One region of the Nonomuraea sp. 10N515B genome, then DNA from elsewhere that is predicted to be linked to it. Evidence: riboswitches for the same ligand, from Rfam matches in the RefSeq annotation. Region 1 holds a riboswitch; each other region holds the start of a gene.

Region 1 (4,203 bases):
CGGCCCCCTGCTGGCGGTCATCCCGCTGTCCCTGTGGGCGTTCCGCACGCGCCGCGATCTCATCGTGTCGATGGCCCCGCTCCTGGCGGGGATCTTGATGCTGCTTTATGTCCTGCGCGTCGGCGGCGACTTCATGCATGGCCGGATGATGCTGCCGGTGCTGCTGCTTGTCCTGCTCCCCGCCATGGTCCTCCCCCTGCGTGCCCTGACCGCGCTCACGTGCACGGTCGTGACGCTGTGGGCCGTGGTCTGCGCCGTGGCATTCGACGTGCCGTACGAACAAGCCGTCGGGCCGGACGGAATCGCGGACGAGCGCGGCTTTTACGTAGTCCAGACCAAGGACCCGCATCCGGTCACCGCCACGCCCTATGTTCGCGCCAGTCCGAACCCGCTGAACGCCGTGCACGCCACCGGTCTGCATGTGCCGGACACGGTGCCGGTGCCGCTCCGGCCCGACCAGCCCGCACGCCTGGCCGTGGCAGGCAAGGTCCTCGGCACGCTGGGGGCGTCGTTCCCGCTGGACGTCCTCGTCGTGGACCAGCTCGGCTTGGCCAACGCCCTCGGCAGTCACATGGCGCTGGCGTGCGGGCAGCGGGTCGGGCATGAGAAGCCGCTTCCCGCCGCGTACGTCCTCGCCGACTACATGGCCCCAGGCACTCGGCTGCCGGACGAGCGGCTCCAGGCCGAGGTGCAGCGGATCAGGAGTGAGCTGGCCACCGGCCGGTTCCCGGATCTGCTCGACGCCACAAGGGCCCCGCTGACCCCGCGCCGATTCTGGGACAACCTGGTGGGCGCCCCTGCACGCACGGCCTTCCGCTTCTCCACCACGACCGCTCCGTGCCCATCATGAGGGGATGATCCGGCCACGGTCGCGGCCCCGGCACCGGGGTCCGCGACCGACGGGCAGGCCTCCGGCTACTTCCGGCCGAGGGCGCGGAGCTGTTCCTGGCGCAGGGAGGAGACGTTCTGGTCCCACGGGTCGTCGGTGTACTGGTGGATGGCCCACGTCTTCCAGTGCGTCGGCGTGGCGACCGTGCCCTTGGCCTTGCTGTAGTGCGCCACCCACAGCGGGTACTCGCCCAGCCCCTGGCCGTACTGCTCGGCGAAGTTGTAGTTGGCGTAGAACAGCGGCGTGACGCCGGTCTTGGACTTCACCCGTTCCAGCCACGTCTTGGCCCAGGTGTTCACGCGCTCCGCCGACTGACCGTCCGCGGTCTCGAGGTCGAGGACGAGCAGGTCTCCGGCCTTGGCGGGCTGCTTGTCCAGCACGGAGAGGAAGAAGTCGGCCTCGGCGACGGGGTCGTTGGCCGGGTGCCCGAAGTGGTACGCACCGCGGACCATGGGAAGTTTGCCGATCTCCGCCCAGTGACGCGCGAACGAACTGTCGATGAAGTCGGTGCCTTCGGTCGCCTTGACGATGCCGAACTGGACGCCGCTGCCGGCCCAGTCGTAAGTGGATTCGTAGTGGGACATGTCGCGCCCCTCGATGAAGCCGTCCGCCTGTGCGGGACCCGCGAGACCGGCACCCGCCAGGGCGGTGACCAGAGCCAGTGACACGGTTGCCGTGATCTTGCGCAGAGCGCGGGAGGTGCCGGCGGCGGGGTTGTTGATCTTGGGGGCATGGATCGTACGATGCTTGGCCATCGTGAAGGGGGTTCTCCTTGCTTCCATACCGCTTACCGGGTTAGCTGACGGGTTCGGGCGTGGAAGCTGCCCTACGGCATGGCATGCCGATTCACCCCAAGGGATGTGGGTCCCCGGTTCCGCGCAAGGCGGATTCAGCGGTCACAGGTCCGTCCTGTGATGCGTCTGGCGATGGTCGGGTAACGAACCGATAAGTCGGATGTATACCCCAAATACCCTGTCTGGGTACATATCTGACATTCAGGCTACAAACGGATAGATTCCTAGTCAAGGGCTGGAAACGGCGCTCTCCAACGTCCTCCACCTGCCTACAGCCAGCCGCGTTCCCTGGCCACCGCCGCGGCCTCGCTCCTGCTGCGGGTGCCGGTCTTTCCGATCGCCGCCGAAAGGTGGTTGCGCACGGTGCCCTCGGAGAGTCGCAGCAGCTTGGCGACCTCGGCGATGGCGTGGCCGGCGCCGACCGCGACCAGCACTTCCCGCTCGCGCGCCGTCAGCGGGTTGATCCCGTGGATCAACGACTCGGTGGCAAGGACCGGGTCGACGACCCGGATGCCTCGATAGACCTTGCGCACCGCGTCGGCGAGGTCTTCGGGGGGCGCGTCCTTGACGATGAAACCTGAGGCGCCCGCCGCCATGGCACGCGCGAGGTAGCCGGGGCAGCGCCACATCGGGCGAGGTCTCGCGGGCCGCGGCGACGGCCTCGTCGCCGGAGCCGACCTGCGCGACCACGGTGATAGACGCCACACCGGCCGCGGCCGATCGCGTTCGAGGCGGCGGGCAGCTTTGGTGGTGACGACGGCTGCCGCCTGCGGAAGGCTGAACGTATGCGTGTACCCCGCCTTGACCTGGAGCGCACTCCAGATGGCAGCGTGCTCCTCGAACCGTCTACGGCATGTCAGAAGGAGAGCCCGACATGACCCTTCCGTTCCGGCATCTAGGGCGCAGCGGCATCCAGGTGAGTGCGATCGGGTTCGGCGCCTGGGCCATCGGGGGTCCGTTCACGGCCCGCGGCAAGCCCGCGGGATGGGGGGAGGTGGACGACGACGTGTCGGTGGCGGCCGTGCATCGGGCGCTCGACCTCGGGATCACGTTCTTCGACACGGCCGACGTCTACGGCACTGGGCACAGCGAGGAAGTGCTCCGGCGGGCGCTGGCGGGACGGCGCGACGAGGTGGTCATCGCCACCAAGTTCGGCAACACCTTCGACGCCGCGAGCAGGAACGTCACTGGCCACGACGTCTCCCCCGCCTACATCCGGCAGGCGTGCCGGGCGTCGCTGGAACGGCTGGGCACCGATCACATCGACCTTTACCAGTTGCACGTCGGCGACGCTCCCCTGGAGCGGGCGGACGACATGATCGCCACACTCGAGGAACTCGTCGACGACGGGCTGATCCGCGCCTACGGGTGGAGCACCGACGACCCGGAACGGGCGGCGGCGTTCGCCAAGGGCCCCCACTGCGCCGCCGTACAGCACGAGCTCAGCGTCCTGCGCGACGCCCCGGCGATGCTGGCCGTGTGCGACACGCACGACCTCGCCTCGGTCAACCGGGGACCGCTGGCGATGGGGCTGTTGTCCGGCAAGTACGCTCCGCACTCCCGGCTGCCGATGAACGACGTCCGCGGCGACTCGCCAGCGTGGATGACCTTCTTCCGTGATGGCAGCCCTGCACCGGAGTTTCTCGCCATGCTGGAGGCGATCCGCGACATCCTGACCTCCGGCGGCCGCACCCTCGTCCAGGGCGCCCTGGGCTGGCTGCTGGCCCGCGGCGGTCGGACAGTGCCGATCCCCGGCATCAGGACGGCCGCCCAGACCGGGGAGAACGCCGGCGCGCTACGCCACGGGCCGCTGACCGCAGCGGAAATGGCCCAGATCGGCGAGCTGCTGGCGTCGGTCTCCGGCCCTGTGGCACCCGGATCTTAGCCCGGCTCCCTGATCCGTTTCATGAGCTGTCACAGGTTCCTGACGAAGGACTCCATGGCCGCCGTCACACGGGCGAGCACCTCCGCCGAGCCGACCGGGTTTCGCGTCTCCAGGCCGTGGTCGGCGCCCGGGACTTCCAGGTGCTCGACCGGGAGGGCACGGGCCACCTCAGACTTCCAAGCAGTGTCCGCGGTGCCGCCGACGAGCAGGGTGCGCGCCTTTGCGCGGCGCAATGCGCCGGTCACCTGAGGGTGGTGCAGGAGCGGCGTGAGCCAGATCGCCGGCAGGTCGCGGTCGGCCGCGACCGAGGCGGCGAAGCTGGCCAGGGACTTACCCACCAGGAGCACGCGCCGGGCGTCGACCTCCTGTTCGACGTACCGGGTGACCTGGTCGATCACCCACGTGGGATAGTCGTCGGGCGGGAGGTCCGGCGGCTGCTGCCACCAGACTTCCTGGGTGGTCCAGCCGTGTGCGGTCAAGACCGTCTTGGCATAGTGCAGCAGGGGCCGGGCCGGGACGTAGGCACGGCCGGGCAGCAGGAGGGCGACGCGGGCGGGGTCGTTGTCGGTCCTGGTCGGCCAGCCGAACATGGTTTCCGGATGCATACCCTCGAAGCTTAGGCTTCGGCCCACTCG
Region 2 (4,203 bases), on a different contig from region 1:
GAACGCGACGGGCGCAAGCAGGGCTGAGCTCGCATGCGGCTCGGCGGCGGCCGACAGCCCGTCGTGTTGACAGGCCCGTGACAGATGTCGCTATCGTTCATATGTGAACAGCCATTCAGGAGTTGAGAGCGCAGGCCGGCCCGCCCGCCACCGGCCCGACGACGTGCGGCTCGACCTGTCCGGCAGCGTTCGCATGCATCCAGGCTCTCGAGACGGCGAGGTCACCGGATGAGCGCCGGGCACGGACACGGACATGGACATGGCCACGCCGGCGGCCGCCACCGCTGGCGGCTCGCCGTCTCCTTCGTGCTCATCGGCCTGTTCTTCATCGTCGAGCTCGCCTTCGGGCTGCTGTCGGGATCGCTGTCCCTGCTGTCGGACGCCGGGCACATGGCGGCCGACGTGGTCACCCTCGGCGCCGCGTTGGTCGCCACCCGCATCGCCACCCGGCCCGACACCACCGGCCGGCGCAGCTACGGCTCCTACCGGGCGGAGGTGTTCGCCTCGTTGCTGGCCGTGGCCATGATGCTCGGCGTCGCCGTCTACGTCGTCATCGAGGCCATCAGCCGCATCGGCCGCACGGCCGAGGTGTCCTCCGGGCCGATGCTCGTCGTCGGCGCGATCGGCCTGATCGTCAACGTCGTGGCCCTGCTCCTCCTGCGGTCGGGCGCCGCCGAGAGCCTCAACGTGAAGGGCGCCTACCTGGAGGTCGTGGCCGACACCGCCGGCTCGGTCGGCGTCATCGTCGCCGGCTGGCTCGTCGCCACCACCGGCCAGCCTGTCTGGGACACCCTCGTCGCCCTGGCCATCGGCGCGTTCGTCGCCGTCCGCGCCGTCTCCCTCGGCCGCCAGGTCTTCGCCGTGCTGGGTCAGCACGTGCCGGAGGGCGTCGACGCCACCGCGGTCGCGACCGACCTGTCCGCCATCGACGGCGTATGCGACGTCCACGACCTCCACCTGTGGACGCTCACCTCCGGCATGAACGTCGCCACCGCCCACCTGGTCACCAGCGACCCGAACGACAACCATGCCGTCCTGGACCGGGCCCGCGACGTGCTGCTGCGCCGCCATCACATCGCCCACGCCACCCTGCAGGTCGAGCCGACCGATCATCAAGGATGCGACGAACTGGGCTGGTGAGTGGTTAAGGGCGCAAAAAACGGGTGGTGCAGGAGTCTTTCCTGCACCACCCGTTACTTTCTGGCGACCTGCCTTGGGGTCAGGCCTTGTACTCGGGGTAGCCGTAGCCCACGACGTGGGCCTTGGGCCGGATGCGCTGCTCGACCTTGCCGTTGCCGGTGTTGCCCTCGATCGCGGTGATCGTGCCGTCGCCGTTGTCCTTCTTCACCATGCCGACGTGGTCGATGCCGTCGGTGCCCTGGCCGTTCCAGTCGTAGAAGACCACGGCGCCGGGCTTGGCCTCGGTGCCCCAGTGCTTGTTGGCCTGGAACCACTTGGCGTAGCTGACGGTGTAGGCGTCCCAGCCCATCGTGGGGCGGGCGCCGGCCTGCTCGCCGACCCAGGAGATGAACATGGCGCACCAGGGGGCGTTGGCGTAGGCCTGCAGGCTGCCGCCGTCGCGGGCGACGGTCTCGGCTGCCCGCGGGGAGGACATGTACCAGCTGTGGAACGGGGTGCCGCCGCCGGCGGCGTTCTCCGTCACGCCGATCTGCGACTCGGCGATCTTCAGTACGGTGTCCGCGCTCACCTGGCCGGCACCCTTCTGCGGGATGGCCTGGGAGGCGGGAAGGTTGGACCGCGCGGGTTGCGTGGACTGCTGGTCGGCGGCGAAGGCCGGGGATCCGGCGACGACCGTCGCGGTCATCCCGGCGGCGACCAGGGAGAGGCTTGCGGACGTCAGGGCACGAGCGAAGACGTTCTTGGCCATGGGTGAAAAATGCTCCTAGCTTCCATGCCGCCTACCGGGTTAGCTGACGGGTTCGGGCGTGGAAGTGCCCTACGGGGCGCTCGTGTCGAGCGCGCCGATTCACCCCAGACAAAGTGGGTCCCCGGTTCCGCAGATCGCGAATTCGGCGGCCGCGTCATGGTCACGGACTCGAATGCCCATGCCGATGAGACGCGGTCTCGGCAATACGGAGGACGTTACGCGGCACTGCCAGGCGTACGCCCTGATTCCTAAAGGTAAGCGAACGGCATAGAGAGATGCAAACCAGGATAGGGAGCAGGCAACAGAATGCCCTACGAGATAGGCGATCGGGGCGAAATTCTTTACCTACTCCGGGCCGTTGACGGGGTTTGCCGAAGGCGCCCGGCAACGGCGACCTCTGCCCGGCCATGAACCGTCATAGCGAGCGCTTCGTGCCTGGTCATGGCCTCACGGGAATGCGTTGGGCCCCGCTTGCGCTATCTGTGGATAGATATATACCTTTTGCGTAATCGCGGTATACGTTGTGGCGAGCTGTCGTCACCGTCGTTGCCGTTTTGTTGACCGGACCGCGCGTCCCGAGGGGATCCCTGGGATGGCGTTCGGCCGCCGAATCCGCGCCTCGCGGAGCCGGGGATCCCTATCTTTCTGCGCGCGTAGGGCACTTCCACGCCCGAACCCGTCAGCTAGCCCGGTAGGCGGTATGGAAGCAAGGAGTCAATACCCCATGCCCAAGCCCCGGCTTGCCGCAGTCGTCCATTCCCTCAAGTCCCTCAAGAACCGTCTCGACCTTCCCACCAAGACGCTCAGCCTCGCCGTCGGTGGCGCGATCCTGGCCGCAACCGCCGCCCTCACCGGTGTGGTCGGCACAGCCATCGCCTCATCCCCTGAGCACAGTCCGGTGCACGAGGCTCAGCCCGCGTCCCGATCCCTGGCCTTCGGCCTGGACATCTCCAACCACGAGCCGCTGTACGACTGGAGCGCGAGCTCGGCCCAGTTCGGCATCATCAAGGCCACCGAGGGCACGAGCTTCCGTGACGCCTCGTTCGCCAGGCACTGGCGCGAGCTCGACAAGAAGCAGATCGTGCGCGGGGCCTACCACTACGGCCACCCCGGCAACGACCCCATCGCCGAGGCGGAGCACTTCCTGTCCGTGGTGAACTCTCAGCCCGCCAAGCAGGGCGACCTGCTGGTCCTGGACCTGGAGACCACCGACGGCGAGTCCGCCGGCGAGGTCAACGCCTGGGCGAAGGCGTGGTTGTCGCACGTCAAGGCCAAGACCGGGGTCACCCCGATGTTCTACAGCGGCTGGAACTTCGCCGACACCTACGGCAAGGGCCTGGCCGAGTATCCGCTGTGGGTCGCCCACTACAGCAAGCCCAAGGGCGCGCTCACCCCGCCCGCCGACTGGAAGTCGTGGACCATCCACCAGTACACCGACGTCCCGGTCGACGAGAACGTCTCCGCGCTGACCCCCGAGGAGCTGCGTGACCTGGGCCGCCCCGCCGTCTGACACCCTCCCCTCGGCCCCTGGTCGAGGACGCCGGGGGTGGCGTCTCACCGTTCGCCACCCCCAAGGTCCTCAGGGACGGATGAGGACCTTCAGCGCCTCGCGGGCGGCCATCGCCCGATAACCGTCCGGCACGTCCTCCAGGCCGACCGTGCGGTCGAAGACACGGCCGGGCTCGATCGTCCCGTCGAGCACCTCGGGAAGCAACTCCTCGATGTACGCGCGAGCCGGCGCCACCCCGCCGGTCAGGGTGAGGTTGCGCAGGAACTCGGCAAATCCCATCGGCACCTGCTCATACTGCGGCACACCGACCCGGCTCACCGCTCCGCCGTCGCGGGCCACGGCGAAAGCCGTCACGATCGCCTCTTTGGTGCCGACACACTCCAGCACCGCGTGGGTGCCGTCGCCTCCGGTCAGCTCACGTACCCGGTCGACGCCCTCCTCGCCCCGCTCGGCGACGACGTCGGTGGCGCCGAACTCTCGCCCCAGAGCGGTGCGGCCCTTGTGCCGGCCCATGAGCATGATGCGCTCGGCGCCGAGCCGCTTGGCCGCGAGCACCGCGCACAGCCCGACCGCGCCGTCGCCGATCACCGTCACCGAGGTGTGCGGCCCGACGCCGGCCGTCACCGCGCAGTGGTGGCCGGTGGGGAGCACGTCCGACAGGGCGAGCAGGGACGGCAGCAGCGGGGAATCCTCGCCGACGGGCAGCTTGACCAGGGTGCCTTCGGCCTGCGGCACGCGTACCGCCTCACCCTGGCCGCCGTCCACGCCGTCCGCCGCCCAGAAGCCGCCGTGCCGGCATGACGTC
Region 3 (4,203 bases), on a different contig from region 1:
CGAACACCAGGAACAGCAGCACGGCGCCCAGCCCGGCGCCCAGGCCGCCGATGAGCGTACCGGTGAGCACGTCGTTGTCCTTGGCGTGGCCCAGCTCGTGCGCCACGACCAGCTCCACCTCCGGCTGCGGGGCCTTGAGCAGCGTGTCGTAGACGACGATGCGGCGCGTGGCGCCGAAGCCGGACACGTAGGCGTTGAGCGCCGTCGTCCGGCGCGAGGCGTCGGCCACCAGCACGTCCTTAACCGGCACGCCGTCGCGTTCGGCCATGGCCAGCAGGTTCGTGCGCAGCGGGCCCTGCGGCATGGACCTGAAGTCGTTGAACAGCGGCTCGAACAGCACCGGATACACGAACGACGCCACCACTGTCAGCGCGAACGCCCCGACGGCCGCCGGGATCCACCAGCGCCGCACCTTGCGGGCCAAGGCCACGAGCACGACCAGCATCAGGCAGAGGATGGCCGTCTGCACGCCCATGTTCTTGAGCCGGTCGCCGGCCCAGGACGCCCAGTCCTGGGTGGACAGGCCGAAGGCGCGCAGCAGCGTCTCGAACCACATCCCGAGCGGCCAGCGGATCAGCTCGGTGAGCGCGGTGATGACGACGACGCCCAGGATCACCCGCAGCCACCAGGGGCCCCTCAGCCAGCCCACGGCCTTCGCGCCGATCGGGGTGGCCACCAGGAGGCCCGCGATGATGATCGACAGGGCCAGTGACAGGTAGCTCGGGAGGGTGGTGGCCGCGTCGAACGCCTGCGCTCTGGCGATCTGGGCGGCGGTGAAGTCGCGGGCCGGGTCGGGCGGGCCCCCGGCCAGCACCCGCCAGGGGGTGGCGAAGGCGGCCACGGCCAGGATCACCACCCCCAGCGCCACGGCCGCGACCGCCGCCTCTCGCCGCAACCGCCTCCCGTCCGCATCCGGAGCCCCGCCCTTGCCGGCACGCCGATCGCCGCCCACGGCCCGGCCGCCGTCGCCGCCGCCACCCGGGCTCCGAGCGTCGCCGACGGCGGTGGGATCGCCGGTCGAGACCTCGGTTCGGGGCTTCCTCGTCCCTGGTCCTGCGTCGTCCGTGTCGTGCCGTTCGCTCATCGGCCTCCCCCTCTTACGTGAGCTGCTCCCGGACGTACACGCGCCACCGTGCCGTCAGCGTCGCCACGGACAGCCCCAGCGAGGAGAGCGCCCGATCGACGCCGGACGCCTGGGCATCACGGTAGAACCTCACCAGGGTCTCCTCACCGAACCGGTCGGCGAGGAAGCGACACGCCAGCCACGCCTCCTGGTACGCCCGTGCGAGCCGCACGGGATCCCGGCCATCCGCCGCGAACGCCGCAGGCCCGGGCAATTCGCTCGGCACTCGCCCGGCCCGCACCTCGTCGGCCAGCTCGGCGGCGGCCGTCCGCACGGGCAGCCCCGCGTCCCGGTAGCCCACGTAGTCGGCGAACCCCTCGTAGAGCCAGACGGGCAGGTCGCCGGTGCCCGCCACGACGTGGGTGAGCTCGTGCGCGAGCACCACGTCCTTCCCCGTGGAGTTGAGCCTGGCGAAGACCTCCGGGACGACGATCACCCGGCCGCCGTCGGCCACCGCGGCCAGCCCGTCGACCCGCTCGACCCCGGCCAGCCCTGCCGCCTCGCGGGCGGACCCAGGCACGACGACGAGCGGCCGCACAGGCCTGCCGAGGACGTCCAACACCCGGCGTCCCGCCGTGTCAGCCCGCCGCGCCAGCTCGTCGAGCGTGCCGGGCGGGGTGTGGTGGCCGACGACGAGGGAACGCCCTGCGCGGGCCAGGACGACGCCGTCGCGCCACAGATCACGTGCTTCCGGGGGAAGAAGGGGGGACTCGGGGACCGGGGCGCTGGCGGGGGCGAGGAGCAGGAGTCCGGCCACCACGGCTCGTCGACTCACCTGCTCGGACACGATGTCCGATCGTAGCCGGGCCGGATCATAGCCGGGCCCGACCGTCACCGGGCCCGACCGTCACCGGGCCGATCGTCGCCGGGCCCCGATGTGCCACGGCAGGCGGCCCACATCGCGTCGTAACGGCGGCCCGCTTGTGAAGGGATCAGACACCGTCTCCCTGGAGGGCCATCAGCCCCGTACGGCGGGTGGGGGACGGTGGCTCGCCGTACAAGAAAGAGGGTGTGCATGAAGAACAAAAAGCGGGTGTGCATGGAGAAAGGGCCCCGATGGGATCGGAGCCCTTTCCTCACAAGCCGGGACGGACAGCGCCGACGAAAGACGCCTTGCGCCAGCTGCTCAGCTTGTCGATACGCACCCGCTCGCCTGTCCGCGGGGAGTGGAGCATCTTGCCGTTGCCGACGTAGATGCCCACGTGACCGAGCCCTCTGAAGAACATCAGGTCGCCTGGCTGGAGATTCTTCCAGGAGACCTTCTTCCTGATGCCGGCGAACTGGCTGGCCGCCACGCGGGGGATCTTCACACCGGCCTTCTTCCAGGCGTACTGGGTCAGGCCGGAGCAGTCGAACGAACCAGGGCCCGTGGCACCGTACCGGTAAGGGTCACCGATCTGGTCCTTGGCCACGGCGACGGCCTTGAGGGCCTTCGCCTCCTGCCGGGCGATCCTGAGAGCCTTGGCCGACGTCGCGGAGCTAACCGCCGTATTGGCCTTGGTCGTGGAGGCACCGGCTGAATCGCTGGTCGTCGCCGCCTGCGCCGTCGGGGCATGGAGGATCAGACCTCCGGCCGTCACGGTCATGGTGAGCGCTACGCCACTCAGGGCAATGCGGGACAGACGGGGGTTCTGCGGGGAGGTAGACAGGATTTCTCCTTGGGTCTTCCACGAACGCCTACCGGGTTAGCTGACGGATTCGGGCCTGGAAGTCGCCCTACAGCGCGATACGCGCCGATTCACCCCTGATCCCGGGAAGGGATCGATGGTTCCCCGGCTCCGTGCTCCTGGCTGCACGGACTCGGCAGGTCGCCGTCCGGTGTCGTGTTCGACAAGGGGACGTACGGCGGCGACCGGCGGATCTCTATCTGGCTCACATCGGGGGACCGATGCGGATTCGCGGCGACATGGCTTGTCGCTGCGACGCCAGAAGCTACGCCGAAACGTCAAGGATCGGCAAAGCGCCAGTCAGGTTGTAAAGATCCAACAACTGGTTCTGTCAGGTCCGAAACCCCTGTTGGAACGCCAGGTTCAGTTATGGAAATGTGACCCTTCTCACAAACTGCGGCACACTGTCGTGTAAGGTCCCAATTGTCACTTTCGTCACATGCTTCGCGCCGTCATCCTGAAGCCGGTGGGCGGGAGCGTTCCCGCGGCAATACGGTCCCGTTCGATGCGCCATAGCTCGTTGAGGACGTCGGTGCTGCCATTCGTCACCTTTCCGCCGATATATCGCGACAAGTACGGTTCTTGCCGCATGCTCGTGACCTGGAACCGTTCGGCAAGGGCGGCGAGCATGACGTCCGCGGGGGCGTGATCCCCATGCGCCTCGCGCCATCGCTCGAGCGGGTCACGTCCGGGACCGCCGGGCTCGCGGGTGACATCCGCCACTCCCGCGGCGGCAAGCAACGATCCGGCATCGTAGAACCAGGTGGCTGCGGCCCGGTCGGCCCAATCCCACCCGAACTCGTCCACCACCAGCAGCCCGCCCGGCCGGAGCAGCGACCGCACGCGGTCCAGCGCCGCCTGGAGCGGATGCACGTGGTGCAGCGAGAGCGACATGACGACCGCATCGAACAACGATCCACCGTCGTAGTGGCGCGCGAGCGCCGGGTCGTTGTCGGCCGAGTCGGGATAGGTCACGACATCGGCCTGCACCGCCGGCACCCCGGCCGCCCGCGCCGCTCCGACGGCCTCCGGCGAGATGTCGATCGCGGTGACCAAGTGACCGCGCCGCATCAACTCGGAGGCCAGCGCGCCCCGCCCGCAGCCGACGTCGAGGATCCGCTGCGGCTGCCGGGAAAGCACCTGACTCAGCCACGCGTACTGGTGGTTGTCCACCGTTTCTGTCTCCATGCGACCGAGCATGACCGCTCGCAGCCATGCACACCACTGCAGGTTCGGCATGGAAGCCATAAGCTCTATGCATGCTTGATGTGTGGTCGCTGAAGGTGCTGGTGGAGGTGGGGAGGCTGGGATCGTTCTCGGCGGCGGCCGAGGAGCTGTCGATGACGCAGCCCGCCGTGTCCCGGCAGATCGCCACGCTGGAGCGGCACACCCGCGTTCGGCTGTTCGAACGGC
Region 4 (4,203 bases), 140 kb from region 1:
CCTCGAAGGCGACGTCGAGCCGTACGTCCGACGCCCGCGCCGCGGTCATGATCAGCGGGCGGCAGCCGGCGGTGGTCAGGATGAACGGCCGGTCGGCGAAATCGGCGAGATGCACCACTGCCTGATCGGCGAGCGGGTGGCCGGCGGGCAGCACGGCCACCATGTCGTGGGTGCTCAGCGGGACGGTGTCCAGTCCGGGGGCGGGCAAGGTCACGACGCCGACCTCGGCGGCGCCCCGGTGCAGCCAGGCCCGGATGTCGTCGTCCACCCCCTCGAACAGCCGTACGCGCACCTGCGGGTAGCGGTCGGTGAACGCGCGCAGCAACCGGGCGATGAGCGTTCCCGTGGCGCTGGGGAGGCTGGCCAGGCGCAATTCGCCGGTGATCTGGCCGGCGGCGGCCGCCACGTCGGCGCGGACGAGGTCGAAGTGGCGCAGCACCTCGCGGGCCCGGTTGACCGCGCGGCGGCCGGCCTCGGTGAGGGCGATGCCGTCGCGGTGGCGTACGAACAGGGCCGCGCCGAGCTCGCGTTCGAGCGCGGCGATGGCGCGGCTGACGGCGGGCTGGGACATGCCGGTGTGGTCGGCGGCGGCGGTGAAGCCGCCGTGCTCGGCGACCGCGATCAACGCCCGGAGCTGCGCTAACGTCATAGCGGCATACCCTAATTGGTATTTGACCGGCGGTTGGTCAGAACCCGATGGTTATGCCATGTCTGAGCGAATGACGATCGAAGTCGACGGGCGGCAGGCCAGCTATCTGACGGCGGGCGAGCGGGGTCCGGTTGTGTTGCTGCTGCACGGGACGTACTGGAGCCGGGTCTGGCAGCCGGTGCTGGACGAGCTGGCCGCGGCGGGGCTGCGTCCCGTCGCGGTGGATCTGCCGGGGCTGGGGCGCTCCGAAGGGGAGCTCGCCATGGCGACGGCGACGGTCCCGGCGCTGGCCGGGTGGGTGACCCGGTTCGCGGCGGCGGTGGGCGCCGGCGAGCCGCTGGCGGTGGCGGGGCACGACATCGGGGGCGCGGTGGCGCAGCACCTGCTGGCCGCGGGCGAGGTGAAGGTGCGGCGGCTGGCGCTGGTCAACTCGGTCACGTACGACTCGTGGCCGGTGCCGGGCGTGGCCCGTTTCCGTGATCCGGCGGTGGTGGCGGCGGTGACCGCGGAGGAGTTGCTGGCCGCCCGCCGCACGGCCGTCACCACGGCGCTGCACCGCCCCGCGACGGAGGCCGAGCTGGCCGACTACCTGGACCCGTGGAACGACGCCCGGGTGCGACGGTCGTGGATGGCGCTGGCGGGAGCCGCCGACGGCCGCTACACGCTGGACCTGGTGCCCGCGCTGCAGGCCGACGGGACGCCGAAGCTGCTGGTGTGGGGGGAGAACGACACCTTCCAGGAGGTCCGGTACGCCGAGCGTTTCGCCGCCGAGATGCCGAACACCTCCCTGGTCCGCGTCCCGAGCGCCGGTCACATCCCGATGGAGAACGACCCGGCCGCGGTCGCCGCCGCTCTGGCGCGGTTTTTTCTCGGCTGAAGGCCTGCGGTCGGGCCGTGAACGCGGCGAGCGCGCGTCCCATGTCTCGGGGACGCGCGCTCGTTGGGGCGGGGGAGGGTCAGGCGGCGTACTCGGGGTAGCCGTAGCCGACGACGTGCGCCTTCGGCCGGGTCCGCTCTTCGACCTTGCCGTTGCCGGTGTTGCCCTCGATGGTGGAGATGGTGCCGTCCTGGTTGTCCTTCACGACGAACCCGACGTGGTTGATGTCACGGATGTTCTTGCTGCCGCTCCAGGAGAAGTACACGACGGCGCCGGGCTTGGCGACGGTGCCGAAGCGGTTGTTGGCCTTGAACCACTTGGCGTGGGCGACGGTCCAGGCGTCCCAGCCGACCTGCGGGCGGGCGCCGGTCTGCTCGCCGACCCAGGAGACGAACATCGCGCACCAGGCGGCGTTCAGATACATGGCGCGGCTGCCGCCGTCGCGGGCGATGGTCTCGGCGGCGCGCTGGGAGTTGGCGTACCACTGCTGGTACTTGGTGCCGCCGCCGGCGGCGTTCTCGCTGGTGCCGACCTGGGACCTGGCCAGGGCCAGGACCTGATCGGCGGTGACGTTGATCTTGGTCTCGCCGGTCTTGGTCCTGGCGCCTGCCTGCTCGGCGGTGGCGACCGGCTGCTTGTCCGCGGCGGCGATGGCGGTGCCCGTGACGTGGGCGGTGACCGCGGTGGCCAGGACGGTGGCGCCGAGGGCGGCGCGGGCGATGTTGATCTTGTTGGCGGCAGCGGGGATGCGGAACTTGGCCATCGAGGGGGTTTACTCCTTGCTTCCATGCCGCTTACCGGGTTAGCTGACGGGCTCGGGCGTGGAAGCTGCCCTACGGCACCGAAGTGCCGATTCGCCCCAAAGACTTGGGTCCCCGGTTCCGCGCAAGGCGGATTCAGCGGTCACAGGACTGTCCTGTGATGTTTCGTGCGATGGTCGGACGCGACCGGACAAACCGGACGCATACCTCAAGATGCCCCATAAGGTAATACATGCGGCAAGAGGATTACAACTAGATAAAAGCCCAGTTAGGCAAGTTGCCCGCGGGCGTCGGCCAGAAGCCCCATCATGGCAAGGGAATCGTCAAGCGGCATGATCGAACTTTCGGTCCTGCCTTCGGCCGTGGCTGCGCGGACTTCGCGGAGCTCCCCGGCGTACCCGTTGTCGGCCGGATCGAGCACATGCTCTTCCGGCTCCAGGGAGGGCCCGGTGAGGAGAATCCGCTGCGGCGCCCAGAACGGAGCCTGGATGTCCGCGCGCATCTGAGTGCCCACAACGCTGGCATCGTTCGGGTAATTCCCGAGCAACGAGGTCGCCACGAGAGCATGCCTGCCGCCCGGGTAGAGCAAAACGCCGCCCGCCTCCGCGTCCACCCCGTTCGGGGCCAAAGAGCCGGTGACACGCAGGCCGGTCGGCATGCCGAGGAGCAACTGGGCCAGCCCGAACGGGTAGATCCCCAGGTCGAGCAGCGCGCCGCCGCCCAGCTCGGGCGCCCAGAGCCGGTGGGCGGGGTCGTAGGGCAGGGAGAAGCCGAAGGAGGCCTGCACGGAGCGGATCTCGCCGAAGCGCTCATCGGAGGCGATCTTCTGGATGAGGGGGTTGAACCTCATCCACATGGCCTCCATCAAGAAGACGCCCGCCTCGCGTGCCAGGCGCACCATCTTCTCGGCGTCGTCCACGGTGGCGGCCAGCGGCTTCTCGCACAGCACGGCCTTGCCGGCGGCGATGGCGGCCTCGGCCACCTGGAGGTGCTGGGCGTGCGGAGTGGCCACGTAGATCGCGTCCACGGCCGGGTCGGCGCACAGCCGCTCATAGGAGTCGTAGGCCGACTCCGCGCCCAGCGTCGCGGCCAGGGCCTGCGCCCGGCCGAGGTTCCTGGAGCCGACGGCGGCCACCCGCATGCCCGGTTCGGCCACGATGGCCGCTCCCACCGTGCGCGCTATGCCGCCTGTCGCCGCTATTCCCCATGCAAAATCCCGCACAAGGGGAGATCGTAGACGTATCAGGTCATGTTGAAGGTGTCGGGGTCGGGTCCGATGCGCTTGTTCCTGTTCATGGCGCCGATCGCGGCCATGTCCTCGGCGTCGAGGATGAAGTCGAACACGTCGATGTTCTCGCGGATCCGCGACGGGGTGGCGGACTTGGGGATGACGACGTTGCCGAGCTGCAGGTGCCAGCGCAGCACGATCTGGGCGGGCGTCTTGCCGTACTTGCCGGACAGCACGCTCAGCGCCGGGTCGTCGAGCAGGCCCTGGCCCTGGCCCAGCGGGCTCCACGCCTCGGTCAGGATGCCGTTGGCCTCGTGGAAGGCGCGCATCTCGCGCTGCTGCAGGTAGGGGTGAAGCTCGATCTGGTTGATGGACGGCGTGATCTCGGCCTCGTCCATGAGCCTGGTCAGGGTCTGGACGGTGAAGTTGGAGGTGCCGATGGCCTTGGCCCGCCCGTCACGGTAGATCTTTTCGAGGGCCTTCCACGCCTGCACGTACTTGTCCTGCTTCGGGACCGGCCAGTGGATGAGGAAAAGATCGACGTAGTCAAGGCCCAGCCTGGCCAGGCTCTCATCGAAGGCCTGCTCGGCGCGGTCGTGGTCGGCGTTCCACAGCTTGGTGGTGACGAACAGCTTATGGCGGGGGCGCTTGGCGCTGCGCACGGCCCGGCCCACGCCCTCCTCATTGC

Evidence for each region. Region 1 has a riboswitch for cyclic di-AMP ahead of ACTWQA_RS02660 (glycoside hydrolase family 25 protein). Riboswitches for the same ligand answer to the same signal wherever they lie in the genome.
Region 2: linked by a shared signal. The riboswitch ahead of ACTWQA_RS39585 (CHAP domain-containing protein) and the one ahead of ACTWQA_RS02660 (glycoside hydrolase family 25 protein) in region 1 are both predicted to bind cyclic di-AMP.
Region 3: linked by a shared signal. The riboswitch ahead of ACTWQA_RS18240 (C40 family peptidase) and the one ahead of ACTWQA_RS02660 (glycoside hydrolase family 25 protein) in region 1 are both predicted to bind cyclic di-AMP.
Region 4: linked by a shared signal. The riboswitch ahead of ACTWQA_RS03335 (CHAP domain-containing protein) and the one ahead of ACTWQA_RS02660 (glycoside hydrolase family 25 protein) in region 1 are both predicted to bind cyclic di-AMP.

Annotation. Positions count from the first base shown of each region.
Region 1 is NZ_JBQQBQ010000002.1:53,577-57,779, reverse strand. Features, by position in the region: gene ACTWQA_RS02665 (hypothetical protein) at 1-850, shown strand, start outside; gene ACTWQA_RS02660 (glycoside hydrolase family 25 protein) at 916-1,644, opposite strand; cyclic di-AMP (ydaO/yuaA leader) riboswitch at 1,659-1,794, opposite strand; gene ACTWQA_RS02655 (response regulator transcription factor) at 1,953-2,312, opposite strand; gene ACTWQA_RS02650 (aldo/keto reductase) at 2,558-3,568, shown strand; gene ACTWQA_RS02645 (hypothetical protein) at 3,598-4,173, opposite strand.
Region 2 is NZ_JBQQBQ010000038.1:53,661-57,863, reverse strand. Features, by position in the region: gene ACTWQA_RS39595 (ArsR/SmtB family transcription factor) at 1-27, shown strand, start outside; gene ACTWQA_RS39590 (cation diffusion facilitator family transporter) at 229-1,140, shown strand; gene ACTWQA_RS39585 (CHAP domain-containing protein) at 1,220-1,888, opposite strand; cyclic di-AMP (ydaO/yuaA leader) riboswitch at 1,902-2,046, opposite strand; cyclic di-AMP (ydaO/yuaA leader) riboswitch at 2,483-2,601, shown strand; gene ACTWQA_RS39580 (glycoside hydrolase family 25 protein) at 2,613-3,398, shown strand; gene ACTWQA_RS39575 (zinc-binding dehydrogenase) at 3,468-4,203, opposite strand, start outside.
Region 3 is NZ_JBQQBQ010000011.1:28,428-32,630, forward strand. Features, by position in the region: gene ACTWQA_RS18230 (M48 family metallopeptidase) at 1-1,084, opposite strand, end outside; gene ACTWQA_RS18235 (hypothetical protein) at 1,098-1,910, opposite strand; gene ACTWQA_RS18240 (C40 family peptidase) at 2,200-2,709, opposite strand; cyclic di-AMP (ydaO/yuaA leader) riboswitch at 2,783-2,939, opposite strand; gene ACTWQA_RS18245 (class I SAM-dependent methyltransferase) at 3,226-3,978, opposite strand; gene ACTWQA_RS18250 (LysR family transcriptional regulator) at 4,050-4,203, shown strand, end outside.
Region 4 is NZ_JBQQBQ010000002.1:198,363-202,565, forward strand. Features, by position in the region: gene ACTWQA_RS03325 (LysR family transcriptional regulator) at 1-649, opposite strand, end outside; gene ACTWQA_RS03330 (alpha/beta fold hydrolase) at 708-1,526, shown strand; gene ACTWQA_RS03335 (CHAP domain-containing protein) at 1,606-2,289, opposite strand; cyclic di-AMP (ydaO/yuaA leader) riboswitch at 2,303-2,438, opposite strand; gene ACTWQA_RS03340 (Gfo/Idh/MocA family protein) at 2,556-3,509, opposite strand; gene ACTWQA_RS03345 (aldo/keto reductase) at 3,530-4,203, opposite strand, start outside.